Regions from separate parts of the Pseudoalteromonas sp. McH1-7 genome, predicted to be linked through region 2. Evidence: predicted binding sites of a transcription regulator. Region 2 holds the regulator's gene; each other region holds the start of a gene.
The links. The regulator MetJ, encoded in region 2, represses methionine synthesis genes. The targets are predictions, from matches to a motif close to TAGACGTCTAGACGTCTA.
Positions count from the first base shown of each region.

Region 1: a site for MetJ is predicted at 1,676-1,693, ahead of metK (methionine adenosyltransferase). Genes of this name have one in related genera too.
Region 3: a site for MetJ is predicted at 4,146-4,163, ahead of HUZ36_RS13060 (homoserine O-succinyltransferase). Genes of this name have one in related genera too.

Region 1 covers NZ_JABWPQ010000003.1:248,391-254,216, reverse strand. The annotation lists gene HUZ36_RS03645 (HDOD domain-containing protein) at 1-361, shown strand, start outside; gene metK (methionine adenosyltransferase) at 423-1,574, opposite strand; gene tkt (transketolase) at 1,834-3,828, shown strand; gene HUZ36_RS03630 (methyl-accepting chemotaxis protein) at 4,079-5,826, opposite strand, start outside.
Region 2 covers NZ_JABWPQ010000007.1:152,021-157,846, reverse strand. The annotation lists gene priA (primosomal protein N') at 1-558, opposite strand, end outside; gene rpmE (50S ribosomal protein L31) at 773-988, shown strand; gene HUZ36_RS07130 (malic enzyme-like NAD(P)-binding protein) at 1,737-2,978, shown strand; gene metJ (met regulon transcriptional regulator MetJ) at 3,352-3,672, opposite strand; gene metB (cystathionine gamma-synthase) at 4,017-5,237, shown strand; gene metL (bifunctional aspartate kinase/homoserine dehydrogenase II) at 5,242-5,826, shown strand, end outside.
Region 3 covers NZ_JABWPQ010000017.1:78,831-84,656, forward strand. The annotation lists gene metH (methionine synthase) at 1-2,058, opposite strand, end outside; gene HUZ36_RS21620 (homocysteine S-methyltransferase family protein) at 2,068-3,147, opposite strand; gene HUZ36_RS13060 (homoserine O-succinyltransferase) at 3,137-4,084, opposite strand; gene HUZ36_RS13065 (DMT family transporter) at 4,263-5,153, shown strand; gene HUZ36_RS13070 (metallophosphoesterase) at 5,250-5,826, shown strand, end outside.

The DNA.
Region 1 (5,826 bases), on a different contig from region 2:
AAAGCTATCAATAGAAAGGCCAGAACGAACACTGATTGATTATGAGCAGCAGAAATATCCAGTGCCACATACAGTGGTTGGGTATTTTTTAGCAACCTCATGGCACTTACCCAGAGAAATATGCCAAATGATTTTGCGTCATCATGATGTCAGTTACCTTGAAGAATCAGAAAAAAACCCACAGCATGCACAAACATTTGCTGCTTTAAAGCTCGCTGAAAACCTATGTTTTGAGGCAAAGCACTTTAGAAGTTCAGCAGATTGGCACTTGTTTAAAGACAAAGTCATGATTGAACTTAATATTCATGAAGACGAATATCAAAACTTAAAAGATGATGTTGATGAGGTATTTATCGGGTGAGCATATTTTGTCTGGGTAACAAAAAAGGCGCATATAGCGCCTTTTCTCTGAATAGCAGGGCTTATAGACCTGCTGCTGCACGTAGTGCGTCAGCCTTATCTGTTGCTTCCCATGGGAACTCTTCACGACCAAAGTGGCCGTAAGCAGCAGTAGGTTGATAAATTGGACGTTCTAGGTCAAGCATTGTGATCAGACCATAAGGACGTAGGTCGAAGTGTTCACGGATAAGCTCGATTAGACGAGATTCCTCAAGCTTAGCTGTACCGAATGTTTCAACGCTGATAGATGTAGGCTCTGCCACACCGATTGCGTAAGACACTTGGATCTCACACTTGTCTGCAAGGCCGGCTGCAACAATGTTCTTCGCAACATAACGTGCCGCGTACGCTGCAGAGCGGTCAACTTTTGATGGATCTTTACCAGAGAATGCACCACCACCGTGACGAGCCATGCCGCCGTAAGTATCTACGATGATTTTACGACCAGTTAGACCACAGTCACCCATAGGACCACCGATAACGAAACGGCCAGTTGGGTTGATGAAGAACTTAGTCGCTTCAGTGATAAGCTCAGCTGGTAAAGTCGGCTTGATAATAGTTTCCATCACTGCTTCTACTAGGTCGTCTTGCGATACTGAATCACAATGTTGAGTAGATAAAACCACAGCGTCGATACCAACCGCTTTACCATTTTCGTACGCAAATGTTACCTGAGACTTAGCGTCAGGGCGTAGCCAAGGTAATGTACCGTCTTTACGAACTTGTGCTTGGCGTTGCACTAAACGGTGTGAGTACGTAATTGGCGCAGGCATAAGTACGTCAGTCTCGTTACACGCGTAACCAAACATTAGACCTTGGTCACCAGCACCTTGCTCTTCAGGGCGAGTACGATCAACACCTTGGTTGATGTCTGGTGATTGCTTACCAATGGTATTTAGGATTGCACATGAATCCGCATCAAAACCCATGTCAGAGTGGGTATAACCAATTTCACGCACAGTTTTACGAGTTAATTCCTCGATATCAACCCAAGCGCTAGTCGTGATTTCACCACCAACCATAACCATACCGGTTTTAACGTAAGTTTCACACGCAACACGTGCTTTTGGATCTTGCTCAAGGATGGCATCTAGAACCGCATCAGAGATCTGATCGGCGATTTTATCCGGATGACCCTCAGAAACAGATTCAGAAGTAAATAAATGTTTAGCCATTGTATTTATGCTCACAAATATTGCGCTTCACAAACATCAGGAACAGCGCGAAAAATTAAGGGGCGTATTCTAACCAAAAAACCTACCCATTGACTAGTTATTTTACGCCTAGACGTCCAAAATTGTTCAATCTTTTTTAATGGTCAGAAAAAGTCAGTCTGTACCTGTTTTTTTATGGTCTTTGCCGTTGCAGTAGGCCATATAAATAAGTAAGAATGGGCTCAACCCCCGCGAAACACATTTAAAGGTAGGAGAATTCATGCCATCTCGCAAAGAACTTGCTAATGCAATTCGCGTTCTTTCCATGGACGCTGTACAAAAGGCCAAGTCTGGCCACCCAGGAGCCCCTATGGGCATGGCGGACATCGCAGAAGTACTTTGGCGCGACTTTCTAAAACACAACCCAAGTAACCCTGAATGGGCTGATAGAGATCGTTTTGTATTATCAAACGGTCACGGCTCAATGCTTATTTATTCATTGCTACATTTATCGGGTTATGATTTATCAATCGATGACATTAAAAACTTTCGTCAGTTACATTCCAAAACGCCAGGTCACCCAGAGTATGGCTATGCACCAGGAATAGAGACGACCACCGGCCCACTTGGTCAGGGTATCACTAATGCGGTAGGTATGGCGATTGCTGAAAAAGCCTTAGCTGCGCAGTTTAACCGCGAAGATTATGACATCGTAAACCATTACACCTACACCTTCTTAGGTGATGGTTGTTTGATGGAAGGGATCTCACACGAAGCATGTTCGTTGGCAGGTACACTTGGACTTGGCAAACTCATTGCGTTTTGGGATGACAACGGCATTTCAATCGATGGTGAAGTTGAAGGTTGGTTTAGCGACGACACACCGAAGCGTTTTGAATCGTACGGCTGGCATGTTATTGCTGACGTTGATGGTCATGATAGCGACGCGATTAAAGCTGCAATTGAAGCGGCTCAAGCTGAATCTGACAAACCAACGCTTATTTGTTGTAAAACCGTTATTGGCTATGGCTCACCAAATAAATCTGGCAGCCACGATTGCCACGGTGCACCGCTTGGTGATGATGAAATCAAAGCTGCTCGTGAGTTCCTTGGTTGGGAGCACGGTGCATTCGACATTCCTGAAGATATCTACGCGAAATGGGATGCAACAGCGCGTGGTCAGAACCAACAAAGCGAATGGCTAATCAAGTTTACTGAGTATCAAATGCACTACCCAGAGCTTGCCGCTGAATTTGAACGCCGTATGAAAGGTGATTTGCCAGCAGATTGGTCAGAAAAAACAGAAGCGTATATCGCTGAACTTCAAGCGAATCCGGCAAATCCTGCAACGCGTAAAGCATCACAAAATGCCTTAAACGCTTACGGTCCAATTCTTCCTGAGTTTATGGGCGGCTCTGCTGACTTAGCGGGTTCTAACTTAACGCTTTGGGATCAGTCAAAAGGTTTAACAGCCGAAGACGCAGCGGGTAACTATATCTTCTATGGTGTACGTGAATTTGGTATGTCTGCCATTATGAATGGTATTGCGCTACACAAAGGCTTTATCCCTTATGGTGCAACATTCTTAATGTTTATGGAATACGCACGTAACGCGGTACGTATGGCTGCATTAATGAAGCAAAGAAGTATTTTTGTCTACACTCATGACTCAATTGGTCTTGGTGAAGATGGTCCAACGCACCAGCCTGTTGAGCAAATGGCAAACTTACGTACCACCCCAAATCTTGCAAGCTGGCGTCCATGTGACCAAGTTGAGTCTGCAGTAGCTTGGCAGCAAGCAATAGAACGTGCCGATGGTCCATCTGCCCTAGTATTTACCCGTCAAGGGCTAGAGCAGCAACCTCGTACTGCTGAGCAAGTAGCAGCTATTAAGCAGGGTGGTTATGTACTGTCTTGTGATGGTGAGCCGGAAATCATCCTGATTGCAACGGGTTCAGAAGTACAACTTGCGGTTGAATCTGCTGATAAACTACGTGCAGATGGCAAAAAAGTACGCGTTGTGTCTATGCCTTCAACGGATATTTTCGATGCACAATCTGCAGAGTATAAAGAAAGCGTTCTACCAAGCTCAGTAACACGCCGTGTTGCAATTGAAGCAGGTATTGAAGACTTCTGGTACAAGTATGTAGGGTTGAATGGGGCAATCGTTGGTATGACTACCTTTGGTGAGTCAGCACCAGCAGGTGAGCTGTTTAAACTGTTTGGCTTTACTGTCGAAAACATCGTTGAGAAAGCAAACGCATTATTTGCATAAGCGATTAAAAAGAAATAAAAAAAACCCATGCATTGCATGGGTTTTTTTTATTGTTATAGCAATTCTATTCAGTAAGTCGTGCGTCAATTATACCAATTTTCTTAATTAAGTGGTCTATTTTGAGGCGAGAAAATCTTGTCGATAACGAGGCAAAAATTTTGCTATTTAGTTGTTCTAAATAAGAAATTTTTAACGCTGTTAGCGTCAGATTTACTCCTTCAAATTGAGCAAGTATTAACTCAAATTGGTATTAAACTTTAAACTGATCGACTGACAAACGCAGCTCTTCTGCGAGTTTCGCCACCTCAGAGCTTGAAATTGACGTTTGGCTTGCACCTTCTGCCGTTTGCTCAGCAATCGTAACAATAGACTCTAAGCGTTCACTAATTTCTTGTGCTACTTGCTGCTGCTCGTTTGCTGCATTGGCGATTTCTTCACTTACATCATGCGCTTGTGAAACGGCTGCAGTAATAGAGTTCAATGCTTCGTTGGCAAGGTCACTTTGGTTCACACAAGACTCAGCCTGTTGTTTACCTTTCGACATTGCACTTACGGCTTCTTCCGCACCTGCTTGTAAAGACTCGATCATCGCCTGAATTTCTTGTGTAGATTCTTGAGTTTTACTTGCCAAAGAGCGTACTTCGTCAGCAACTACCGCAAACCCTCGACCTTGTTCTCCAGCTCGAGCTGCTTCAATTGCAGCATTAAGCGCAAGTAAGTTAGTTTGCTCGGCGATGCCTCGTATAACATCCAAAATACTTCCGATAGAAGCACTATCTTGATGTAGTTTATTGATAACACGCGATGCCTCGTCGACTTCTTTGGCGAGTTGTTCAATAGTGTGTTTATTTTCGTGTGAGATACCTTTAACACGTTCAGCTTCTTTGTCAGCATTTTTGATTTCTTGCAACGCTTGGTGTGCGCTGTTGCTCACACCATGAGAAGTGCTACTCATCTCGGTTGTTGCCGTAGCTGCTTGCTCAACCTGTGCTTGCTGATTTTTAATCGCTTGACTCGATTCAGTGGTAATCGTCGACGTTTCTTCTGAGGCCGCAGCCAGTTGTGTTGAACGAGAAATAATACCGGTGATCAGTTCACGTAAACTCGAGATTAACGTATTACAGCTTTTCGAAAGTTCTCCAAACTCGTCTTTGGCGGTATCATCTAAGCGCTGCGTCATATCGCCACTGGCTACGATATTCAATACTCGATTTACTTCAGAAAGAGGCTTGGTAATGCGACTCACTGTAATGTATGCAACACCGACAGCCATAATAGTCGCCACCATCATACCTATCCAAGTCCATAAATTAGCTTTACCGACGTCACTGCGCACACCTTGTTGCAAATTGAACGCGACTTGGCTTGCTTCTGACAACAAATCGTCAAGCTGAGAAAGCGCCGCTTGTGTTGTTTTTTCAGCGTCTGCAAGTTCTTTTTGGGTTTCAGCAAGGGCGAGTATCAGGCGCTTTTGGTTTTCTGCAATACTGTTACTACCAGTTACTGTATCTTTTAGAGCCGTATAATATCCCTCAAGATCTGCGAATAGTCCGCTATCAAGTGCAGTCACTGGACCACGGATCAAGTCGATATTTCGTCCTAGCTCTTCAACTAAATACTTTTGCTCATTTCTAACGATTTCTAGCGTGTTGATGTCTTCAACAGTGACTAAATCGTTTGCACTAGTAACCACAGAAGAAAAGTTGTTCTCAAGACTATTTGCTGCTTGAAAAGCGCGTTTGTCGCTATCCTCTAGTCCATCTAAATCGATGATGTCTACCGTTACCATAGTGGCATCCTCGGCAGCCATATCAAGATCAGATAACTGTTCTTTGAGCTTATCGCGCAAAGAAAGCTCTGACGACTTCTCAGTGACTAGGCTATTCATGGCTTTTACAAATGCGTCGTAACTTTTGCCAACATCGCTGCTGCTTGAAGCAAGTTTGTTGTTAGAAGCGACCACCTGTTGGAGTTCAGAGTATGTTTTATCAAAAATCT
Region 2 (5,826 bases):
CAATTCGTTTTGTGCCCAGTCGCTGTCATGTTCAATAGACTGTACTATTAGTGCTTTGGTCTCGAGCGCTTTGATGGTTTGACTCGCAAACCCAAGTGCCTTGAGTTCGCTTAACTTTATTGCGCCACCTTCATATAACTGAGAAAGCAAAGCTTGTTGTTTTTTGGCGCGTAGTGTAGGGAGTGTTTGCCCTTTTTCCGTTAATCTTACCACAGGGATCTGGGTTTTATCTGGGTGGCCACCATCTCTTAACACGGCAGGGAGTGCTGTGAATAATGTATCACCAATCGGATGGCAATAGTACTGTGAGACAAAATGCAAAAAATGTAATTGTGCCTGATTTAAAACAGGCTGTTCGTCGAGTACTGCGATAACCTGTTTAAGTTTCTCTTGTGGCACATCAGTGCGCTCTTTTATATTGAGTGCGATAGCAGTACAGCGACGGTTAGAAAAATTAACTGTTACTCTCATCCCAGTTACAACGTGCATCGTTGCTGGTAGCAAATAATCGAATGTGCGGTGTAATGGTAGCTTCAAAGCTACTTCAAGAATGAGCATATATTTCAATCCCATAAAGTGAGCGCAGGCTCGAAGTATATACCTAAGATTATGGTATTGGAAAACAGCCCCAGCAATGACGATAAAAAACTCTGAAATATTGCTTGTAGATTGTCCAGTTAACCACTAAAATACGCCTCCACAATTTTGTATAACTACGTATGGTGCCAGACTTCGGGTTTGGAGAGCGATACGGCCTTAACTAGAGGTTGCTATGAAAGAAGGTATTCACCCTAATTACGAGACGATCACAGCATCGTGCTCTTGCGGTAACAAGTTCGAAACTCGTTCAACGCTTTGTAAAGATATTCACCTAGACGTATGTTCTGCGTGTCACCCGTTCTATACAGGTAAGCAGAAGATCCTTGATACAGGTGGCCGTGTTGATCGCTTCAACAAGCGTTTCGGTGCACTTAGCAGCAAGAAGTAATCTTGCTGGTCTAGTCGAAAAAAGCACCCTAGGGTGCTTTTTTTGTGCCTACGGTTCAATAGCAATTATAATAATGTATACAAATAGGCAGTGTTTGATTGCTTGTGCTTGGTACACCCCCGCCTTTTAAATCTTAAAATCAACTGATTTGGCAGCAAATCTTTACTGTAACCTAGAATAGAGTAATAGCTCTATTTCGCATGTTAATATTGGCTATTAATGAGCTTAAGTTGTGCCTAGGCAGAAAACGAATATATTTAATTATATTACTAGACACTATGCTTCGTAGTGGTAAATCGTGCTTTGTGCTTCTAAATGTCTCAATTGTGCAGTTAAATTTAGTAATAATTATAAATATTGCTCTTTAGTCATGGTATTTTACGCTAGTGCTATTTTTCATCACTTTGACTTGTCTTTAACCACTTACTTGCTTACTTTTGCAGGTCTAAATTGTGAAATTTTTCTTAAAATTGAAGAGAACGTCGAAGAAAATACGAATAAATACCGTGTAAGTGGATAGACCTGATTTTACTTGAATAATGAAGAAAACTCGGTATTGTGTGATGACGGTCGATTACCTATATGTCCTATTGACATCTGCTTAAAGCACTGTGCTTTTGAGTACTTTTATGTCGTCGCTCATATAGTTAATCGCACTGTTTGTGGTTGTAAATATGGAAGCAACCGACACTCAGAATGCGAATGTTTAGCACACTCTCACATTAACTTCGTAGGAAAATATCGCGCCATGACAGATTTTCGTCAACAAGCTCTAGATTATCACGAGAAGCCCGTTCCAGGTAAAATCAGCGTAGAGCTGACTAAGCCTGCCGAGACCGTAAAAGACCTAGCACTCGCATACAGCCCTGGTGTTGCCGAGCCAGTACGTGAAATCGCGGCAGATCCTGCGAATGCCTATCGTTATACAGGTAAAGGGAACATGGTAGCTGTGATCAGTAATGGTACTGCTATTTTAGGACTAGGTAATTTAGGTCCTTTGGCTTCGAAACCAGTTATGGAAGGTAAGGCTCTGTTATTTAAACGCTTTGCTGGACTGGACTCGATTGATATTGAAGTTAAACATAACACCACTGAAGACTTCATCAATACAGTAGCGAATATTGCAGATACTTTTGGCGGGATTAACCTTGAAGATATCAAAGCGCCTGAGTGCTTTGAAATTGAGCGCGCGCTTATTGAACGCTGTGATATACCCGTTTTCCATGATGATCAACACGGTACTGCAATTGTGACTGCGGCTGGTATGCTCAATGCACTTGAGATCCAAGGTAAAGATATTCATGATGCGATCATCGTGTGTTTAGGAGCAGGTGCCGCTGCAATAGCGTGTATGGAGCTACTTATAAAATGTGGTGCACAAAGAGAGCATATTTATATGCTAGATAGAAAAGGCGTGATCCATACTCGTCGTGACGATCTTAACGAATACAAAGAGCTGTTTGCAAATAATACGGATAAGCGCACGTTACAGGATGTGATTGCAGAGGCTGACGTATTTGTTGGCGTTTCAGGCCCAGATCTTCTATCTGCTGAAGATTTAAAATTAATGGCTGATAAGCCAGTTGTATTTGCATGTTCGAACCCAGATCCTGAGATCAGCCCCGATGTTGCACATGGTGCTCGTGATGATTTGATTATGGCAACAGGTCGTTCTGATTATCCAAACCAAGTGAACAATGTGCTATGTTTTCCGTTCATCTTCCGTGGTGCACTAGATGTACGTGCTACAGCGATCAATGACGAAATGAAGATTGCGGCAGTTGAGGCTATTAGAAGTATTGCAAAAGAGCCAGTACCTGCAGAGGTGTTAAAAGCAGCTGATGTCGACAGCCTTGAGTTTGGTCCGCAATACATTATCCCTAAACCGATGGATCCTCGCTTGTTACCTCGAATAGCAAAAGCGGTTGCTACTGCTGCGGTTGAATCTGGCGTAGCGCAAATCGAGATGCCCTTGGGTTATATGGAATAAAATAACCTAAACTGGGTTAATAATTTGTTCTCTAGCAGTTGTTATCCCTTACTTCTGCGGTAAATTTGTTTGTAATAGGCCAGCTATTGACGCACAAATTTGCCTTGTATTAAGAAATAACTGCTTGTAGCGATTCCAGCTTAAGTATGAAAAAAGCCTCGATTGAGGCTTTTTTGTGTCTTTATTTCCGTGAAAAATGAAGAGTCGATATTATACCAATTTGACTTAATACTTGCTCAATTTGAAGGAGTAAATCTGACGCTAACAGCGTTAAAAATTTCTCATTTAGAACAACTAAATAGCAAAATTTTTGCCTAGTTATCGACAAGATTTTCTCGCCTCAAAATAAACCACTTAATTAAGAAAATTGGTATTATTCTTCGTTTATTTCAGGGATCTCTAAACCACGCTCTTCCATTATTTGTCTTACTTCTAACGGAATACGTTCTGGGTTGTCTTTTCTCAGGTCTTCATCACTTGGAAGTGGTTGACCCGTGAAAGCATGTAAAAAGGCTTCACATAATAGCTCGCTGTTTGTTGCATGGCGCAAGTTATTTACTTGACGACGCGTACGTTCATCAGTAAGTACTTTGAGCACGTTCAAAGGGATACTCACTGTGATTTTTTTTACTTGCTCTGCTTTTTTACCGTGTTCTGCATATGGGTGAATATACTCACCATTCCATTTTGCCATAATTGTGTACTTGCCTCAGTTACATCAATGCCAATATGACTGGGTTCTGATTGATATTGTTCAGCTAAGCATGTGGAGCAGGGAAATCTTTAAAGAGTAAAGATAAAACCTGAACTTGAATAGTTGAGCAAATTAATCCGCTATGGCGAGAACTATAGATCTCTGCCATAGTTTTCAATAACTCAGTCGTATTAGCAACGCCTTAAGTGGCGAAATTTTATCGGTTTAAAAAAGATAGTCAAATACTAGTTATTTAGCCATTTAGCAGTATAAATGTTTTGACTTCTAGTTGTCGTTGCTCTAACCTTTTAGACGTCTAAACATCCAACTATCTAGGTGACCCTATGAGTCAAATTAACAAATCGACGGTTGCAGTGCGTCACGGTATAGAAGCTGATAAAGCACATGGTGCAGTGGTTCCGCCCCTTTATCTGTCGACGACCTATTCATTTGCAGATTTTGATACCAAGCGTGATTATGACTATGGCCGCAGTGGTAACTTTAATCGTGATGTGTTGGCACAAGCGTTAACCGAACTTGAAGGAGGTCAACGTGGCATTATTACCGCAACAGGTATGTCGGCTATTCACCTAGTAACTCAATTATTAAACCATGACGACACTTTAGTGATCCCCCACGATTGCTATGGTGGCAGTTATCGTTTATTTACGTCATTGGCAAAGCGTGGGCTACTCAAAGTAGAAGTAGTGGATTTAACCCAGCCAGAAAGCCTTGAGAAACTAGAAAAAATCCAGCCTAAACTTGTGTGGATAGAAACACCAAGTAATCCAATTTTACGATTAACCGATATTGAAGCAGTTGTAACCGCTGCGCATGCGGTCGGTGCTTTAGTTGCGGCAGACAATACCTTCTTGTCACCAGCATTACAAAACCCTATCGCTTTTGGAGTCGATATTGTTGTTCACTCAACCACTAAATATATTAACGGTCACTCCGATGTGGTAGGTGGTGCAGTGATAGCGCGCACGCAAGAGCTAGGAGATGAGTTGGCTTGGTGGGCAAATAACATTGGTATTACGGGCGCGCCTTTTGATAGTTATCTGACATTGCGTGGACTGCGCACACTTAACGTACGCTTACGCCAACATCAAGAGAATGCGCAACAGATTGCTGAATACTTAGAGAAGTCGCCATATGTGAGTCAAGTATACTATCCCGGTCTCAAGTCGCATCCACAGCATGAGCTAGCAAAAAAACAACAACTAGGCTTTGGTGGTATGGTGAGCTTTGATATTAAGGGTGATCTACAGACATCGGCTAAATTTTTAACTTCGTTAAAGCAGTTCTCGCTCGCCGAATCACTAGGTGGAGTTGAAAGTTTAATCTGCCATCCTGCGACCATGACACACGCAGGAATGGAACCTCAGGCACGTCTCGAAGCTGGGGTTGGCGATACCTTAATTCGCATTTCAGTGGGCATTGAAGATGTGCAAGACTTAATCGCAGATCTTGAAGCCGGATTTTCCAGTATTGATGACAGCCAGGCAAGTGATGACGCGAAGTCATTTAAGCTTACGCCTGCACATACCGTTGCGTTGTGGTGAGTAAATGGCAAAAGTAGTACATAAGTTTGGTGGTTCTAGTTTAAGCTCTGCAGAGCGCTATCAGGCTGTTGCTAAGATAATATTAGAGCAGTGTCAGTTAGGTGATAGCGTAGTGGTTTCAGCTGCGGGAAAAACAACCAATACTTTGGTGAAGCTATGGCAGAGTTTTGAGCAGCAAGATGTGCGCGCTTTTAACGACGTCTTGTTACAAGTTGAAAACCATCAACGTGAATTAATAGATGCGTTGTTTACCGGCGATAGGCATGCTGCTTTGCTCAAGCAGCTCGTGAACGAATTGCAGGCCCTTGCGCAAGCGCGTGAAGCACGCACACTTCACTATGCCAGTCTACTGGCGCATGGGGAGTTGTGGTCGGCTCGTGTCCTAGCCAATTACTTAAGCTCACAAGGTATTGAAGCTCGGGATATTGACGCTAGAAAACTATTTGTGCAACAGGATGGTGTATTATTACATGCGTTGAATAAAGAGGTGTGTTACAGCGCAATTGGTGACAATGCTGTGCATATTGTTACCGGCTTTATTGCAGCAGATAGTCAAGGTGAAACTGTGACTTTGGGGCGCAATGGAAGC
Region 3 (5,826 bases), on a different contig from region 2:
GGTTTTTTCGGTTTGCTGGCGCAGCTGACATGACGTAACCAAGACTTCACTTCGTGACTCATCTTTGTAAATCTCAATATCGTCACCCACGCGGTTAGCCGGGAACAAACCAATCACACCAAGTGGCTGCAAACTACCATCTCGCTCTAGTTGATCTAACATGGCATTGGCATCATGAAACAGTTTTTGCGCCTCTTCACCAACCACTTCGTCTTGCAGAATACGTGGATATTTACCAGCCAATGACCAAGTCATAAAAAATGGCGTCCAGTCGATGTAATCGCGCAGAGTTTTGATGCTCACATCTTTAAACTCAGTGATCCCCAACTTACTTGGTACCGGTGGGGTATAGTTTTGCCAATCAAGTTTTGCAGCATTATCCCGAGCTCGCGCTAAGGTAACCGGTTTTGAGCGTGGCTTTTTACGCGCTTGTTGCTCTCGCACTTTGACGTATTCATCCGCGGTTTTTGCCAAAAATTCGGGCTTTTGTGTTTTACTTAGCAGGCTAGATACCACACCAACCGCGCGACTGGCGTTATTGACGTAAATCACACCTTTATCATACTGAGGTTCAATTTTAACTGCGGTATGGGCTTTCGATGTGGTAGCACCACCAATAAGCAATGGAATATCAAAGCCGCGGCGTGTCATTTCTTTAGCGACATGCACCATTTCATCAAGAGAAGGCGTAATAAGGCCAGACAAGCCAATGACATCAGCATTTTCATCAATGGCCGTTTGCAGGATTTTTTCTGCTGGCACCATCACCCCTAAGTCCACAACTTCGTAGTTATTACATTGCAGTACCACGCCCACGATGTTTTTGCCGATGTCGTGTACATCGCCCTTAACTGTGGCCATGATCACTTTACCGTTACTTGAGCCCTCTTCTTTTTCTGCCTCAATGTAAGGGTCGAGGTAGGCCACCGCGCGCTTCATCACTCGAGCAGATTTCACCACTTGTGGCAAAAACATTTTGCCCGCGCCAAACAAATCGCCAACCACGTTCATACCATCCATCAGAGGCCCTTCAATCACTTGGATTGGCTTATCAAACAGCTGACGACAGGCTTCGGTGTCTTCGTCAATAAACTCTGTGATCCCTTTAACTAGCGCGTGTTCCAAGCGTTTTTCAACTGGCCAAGAGCGCCACTCTAGATCTTCTTTTTTGTCTGCTTGCGCCATACCTGAATATTTAGGCGCTATCTCAACTAATCGCTCGCCAGCACCAGCGTCGGTATTGAGGATCACATCCTCAACGGCATCACGGAGCTCTTTTGGAATATCGTCATACACTGCAAGCTGACCGGCGTTAACAATCCCCATATCCATACCCGCTTTAATCGCATGGTACAAAAATACAGAGTGGATAGCTTCACGCACGGGATTGTTACCGCGGAATGAGAAGGATACGTTCGATACGCCCCCAGACACTTTACAGTGCGGTAAGTTTTGCTTGATTCTGCGCGTGCCCTCGATAAATTCAACGGCGTAATTATCGTGCTCTTCAATCCCCGTGGCGACCGCAAAAATATTTGGGTCAAAAATGATGTCTTCTGGCGGAAACCCAAGCTCATCAACCAAGATTTTGTAAGAGCGCTGACAGATCTCAAACTTTCTATCTGCGCTCTCCGCTTGACCAACTTCATCAAACGCCATAACTACCACGGCTGCACCAAAACGTTTGATAATTTTAGCTTGATGAATAAATGGTGCCTCACCCTCCTTTAAGGAGATTGAGTTTACGATGGCTTTACCTTGAATACATTTCAGGCCCGCTTCAATGACTTCCCATTTAGACGAGTCAACCATGATGGGAACTTTTGAAATATCTGGCTCTGACGCTATCAGATTGAGAAACTTTACCATCGCTGCTTTTGAGTCCAACATGGCTTCATCCATGTTGATATCAATTACCTGAGCACCATTTTCAACTTGCTCTCTAGCAACATCTAATGCAGTTTCGTAATCCTCTTCTAGAATAAGGCGCTTAAACCTTGCTGAACCCGTCACATTGGTACGCTCACCGACGTTAGTAAATACTGCTGTTTGTGTCATGGTGAATTCCTAATTTAAGTTACAGGCTTCAAGTCCTGCCAAACGCATCCGCACTTCGATGTCAGGCAAGTTACGCGGCGGGGTTTGTGCAAGACCACGTGCAAAGGCGCTAATATGCTCAGGTGTGGTGCCGCAGCAACCACCAACTATGTTGATAAATCCTTCTTTACCCCAATCGATAATTTCTTTTGCCATATCATCGGCTTCTAAGTCATATTCACCAAACTCGTTGGGAAGCCCAGCGTTTGGATGCACAGAGGTAAACGTTTCACATACCCGTGATAGCTCTTCTACATATTGTCTTAGTAAATCTGGGCCTAGCGCACAATTCAGACCAATGGAAATGGGTTTAATATGGCGAATGGAGTTATAAAACGCTTCTGTGGTTTGCCCTGACAGCGTGCGCCCTGACGCGTCGGTTATAGTACCTGAGATCATCACAGGTAATCTCACCCCAGCTTGCTCAAAGGCTTCCTCCACACCATAAGACGCGGCTTTGGCATTCAGGGTATCAAAAATAGTCTCAATCAAAATAAGGTGCGCACCGCCTTCAATAAGGGCAAGCGTTGACTCGACATAAGCTGCAACCAACTTGTCGAAAGTGATATTGCGAAAACCAGGGTCGTTTACATCAGGAGAAATGGAGCAGGTTTTTGATGTTGGACCAAGTACACCTGCCACATAGCGAGGCTTGCTGGGGTCTTGGGCGGTAAATTCATCGCACACCGCACGTGCAAGCTTCGCCGATTCGAGATTAATCTCTCGACTCAGGCTTGCCATATCATAATCTTCCATTGAGATAGTGGTGGCATTAAAAGTATTGGTTTCAATGATATCCGCGCCAGCAGCGAGATAATCACGATGGATCTGCTTGATAATCTCAGGTTGTGTCAAGCTTAGCAGATCGTTGTTACCTTTGATAAGGACATGCCAATCTTTAAAACGTTCACCACGATAGTCCTCTTCTTCTAATTTGTGCTTTTGGATCATTGTACCCATCGCACCGTCTAAGATCAGAATACGTTGCTGCATTGCTTGCTTAAGCTGCGCTGCAATTTGCTCACCGTTTACGGCTACATTATTCGGCATAATTGTTAGTCCTTACATCTTGGCTAACTAAGTTAATATCATAAGGTGTGGTTTGGTAAACATAGTAGTTTAACCAATTTGAGAATAACAAAAACGCGTGACTTTGCCATGTTTTGGAGGGGCGCTTTGTGGTGTCATTCTCAGGAAAATAGTTCTCGGGCAGTGGTGCATTAGCCATTTTCTCACAGTCACGTAAATATTCTTTTTGTAACGTGTCAGCATCATACTCTGGATGACCGGTGATATAGACTTGGCTGCCGGAATGGTTTTTTATTAAGTAAGCACCCACTTTTTCTGAACCAGCTAAAATTACAAGGTCTTTACATGTGTTAATTTTGTCGACATCAATATGGCCATATCGAGAATGAGGCACTAAAAATTCATCGTCAAAGCCGCGAGTCAGCGCCCCGTGGTCAAAATAACAGTGGTGCTTAAACACACCGCACAGTTTGTCCTCTTTGAGTTCCCGTTTTAAGCCATAGTGATGATACAAACCGGCATGCGCTGCCCAGCAAGAAAAGAGCGTTGAAGTAACATGGTGCTCTGCCCAATCAAAAAACGCCTGTAACTCTTGCCAATACACCACATCGTCATACTCAAGATGCGCCAGTGGTGCGCCAGTGACGATCAAGGCATCATAGTTTTGCTCTTTTACATCTGAAAAATAGCGGTAAAACATGTCTAGGTGTTGCTCTGAATTTTCAGAACTGCGGTGAGTGTCTAGCCGTAGTAAATCGACATTCACTTGCAAAGGCGTATTGGCCAATAGCCTAATAAATTGCACCTCAGTTTCCACTTTATTTGGCATCAAGTTTAATATGGCAAGTCGCATAGGGCGGATCTCTTGCGTTGATGCACGGCTTTGTGGCATCACAAAAACATTTTCATGACGCAGTTGGGCAATGGCTGGGAGTTCGTCGGTGACGGTGATTGGCATGCGCTGCTCCAGACTAATCGAATGGCATTATTATGGACAAAAACAGGAAAATTTCAACCTCTAGATGTATGGACGTCCAAAACCCCATAATAACGATTTGATCTCGCTCCCTCCCCATTTTTTGTTCAATGTATGTATACTTGCCACCAAATTAATAAGCACAAGCAGCGTGGTATATATGATTGGCATTGGGGAAGCGGCAGCAATTGCAGCAGCCGGAGTATGGGCTGGTTCAACAATTTTATACAAGCGATTTAGCCATCACCTCAGTCCGTTTGAGCTAAACGTCAGCAAAGGCGTTATTGCTTCTGCTCTGATGATATTATGTTTACTCGTCACCGCTGATACCATGTACCCCACCTTACTCTCTAGTTGGGGCTGGCTGATTGCCAGTGGCATACTGGGCATAGCGATTGGTGACAGTGCCTACTTTGCTGCACTTAGAAATATTGGCCCTGCACGCACTTTGGTGATTGAAAGCCTAGCACCTGCCATTGCTGGGATCTTAAATATTATTATTCTTGGTGTTTATCTTAGCACATCAGCTTGGCTTGGCATTGCTATCACGACAGTAGGCGTAATGCTCGCAATCAAACCAAGTCGTAGCCAACCAGTAGTAGACAACAAGCACTATATACTTGGCGTTTGCTTCGCGCTTACAGCGGCTGTTTGCCAAGCTGCGGGTATGGTACTTTCCAAAGGCGCATTAACTAACGAAAGCATCAGCAGCTTGTGGGCAGCACTTATCCGTCTCGCCTCAGGTACCTTATTTGTGGCCTTTATTGTCACCTATCTGCGTTCACAAAGCCTACTTAAGGCACTCACGCTGAAACAAATTCAAGGCAAAAACTGGCTGTTTGTTGCGGTGTTTTTTGGTACTTTTATCGGCCTATGGCTACAGTTGATATCCGTTAATCATACCGACCCAGCCATCGCGCAAACCATCTTTGCAACGGCACCGCTTATGGTGATGACGATTGGGCTTTTACGCAGAGAAACTATCACTAAATCAATGCTATGTGGTGGGTTAATTGCGTTAGTTGGGGTATTTTTGCTACTAAGAGGATAGAGTATCGGTGTGATCACAGATATTTGCATTGAAGGCTCGCAAACTATTAACAATCAATTAAACTTCCTTCTACTACATTAAAAAAGGAATGAAGTCATGCGCGTTATCATTGCCATTGCTGCGCTCAATTTAATAGCTTGCAGTAGTACACTTGCTGTACAACAAGCAAATACCAAAGTGCTCGGCGCTTACACTATGTTTGCGCCCTCAACTACTGAAACCCCCAATATTTATGCTCGAGTGATTGTCGATGGTGTACTAACCGACGCCAGCCAATGTCCCTCTCTTATCTCAAATAAAGCTGTCACACCAATGACATTAAGAGCAAAGCGCCCAAACCCGGCGCACTTTCCTGTTACCGTATGTGAAGCAAAGCTAAGATCAAACACTGCCTATACAGTCACCAATAGCGCATTTTCGTTAGCACCAGTCACCTTTGACCCTAAGAAAATCGCGGTTTTCGGCGATACCGGCTGTAAATCGTCAGTGTGTAAAAACAACAGCGCTGCTGAGCCGTTTAAAAGCCTTACGGCGCAAGGAGCACAACAACGACCACAGCTACTGCTTCACATGGGAGATCTCAATTATCGCGGTACTGGCGGCGCAATCTCTGGGGATACCTACGCCTATGACGCAGGTGACGGCGGCTACGGTGGTGCAAGCTGTGGCTTAA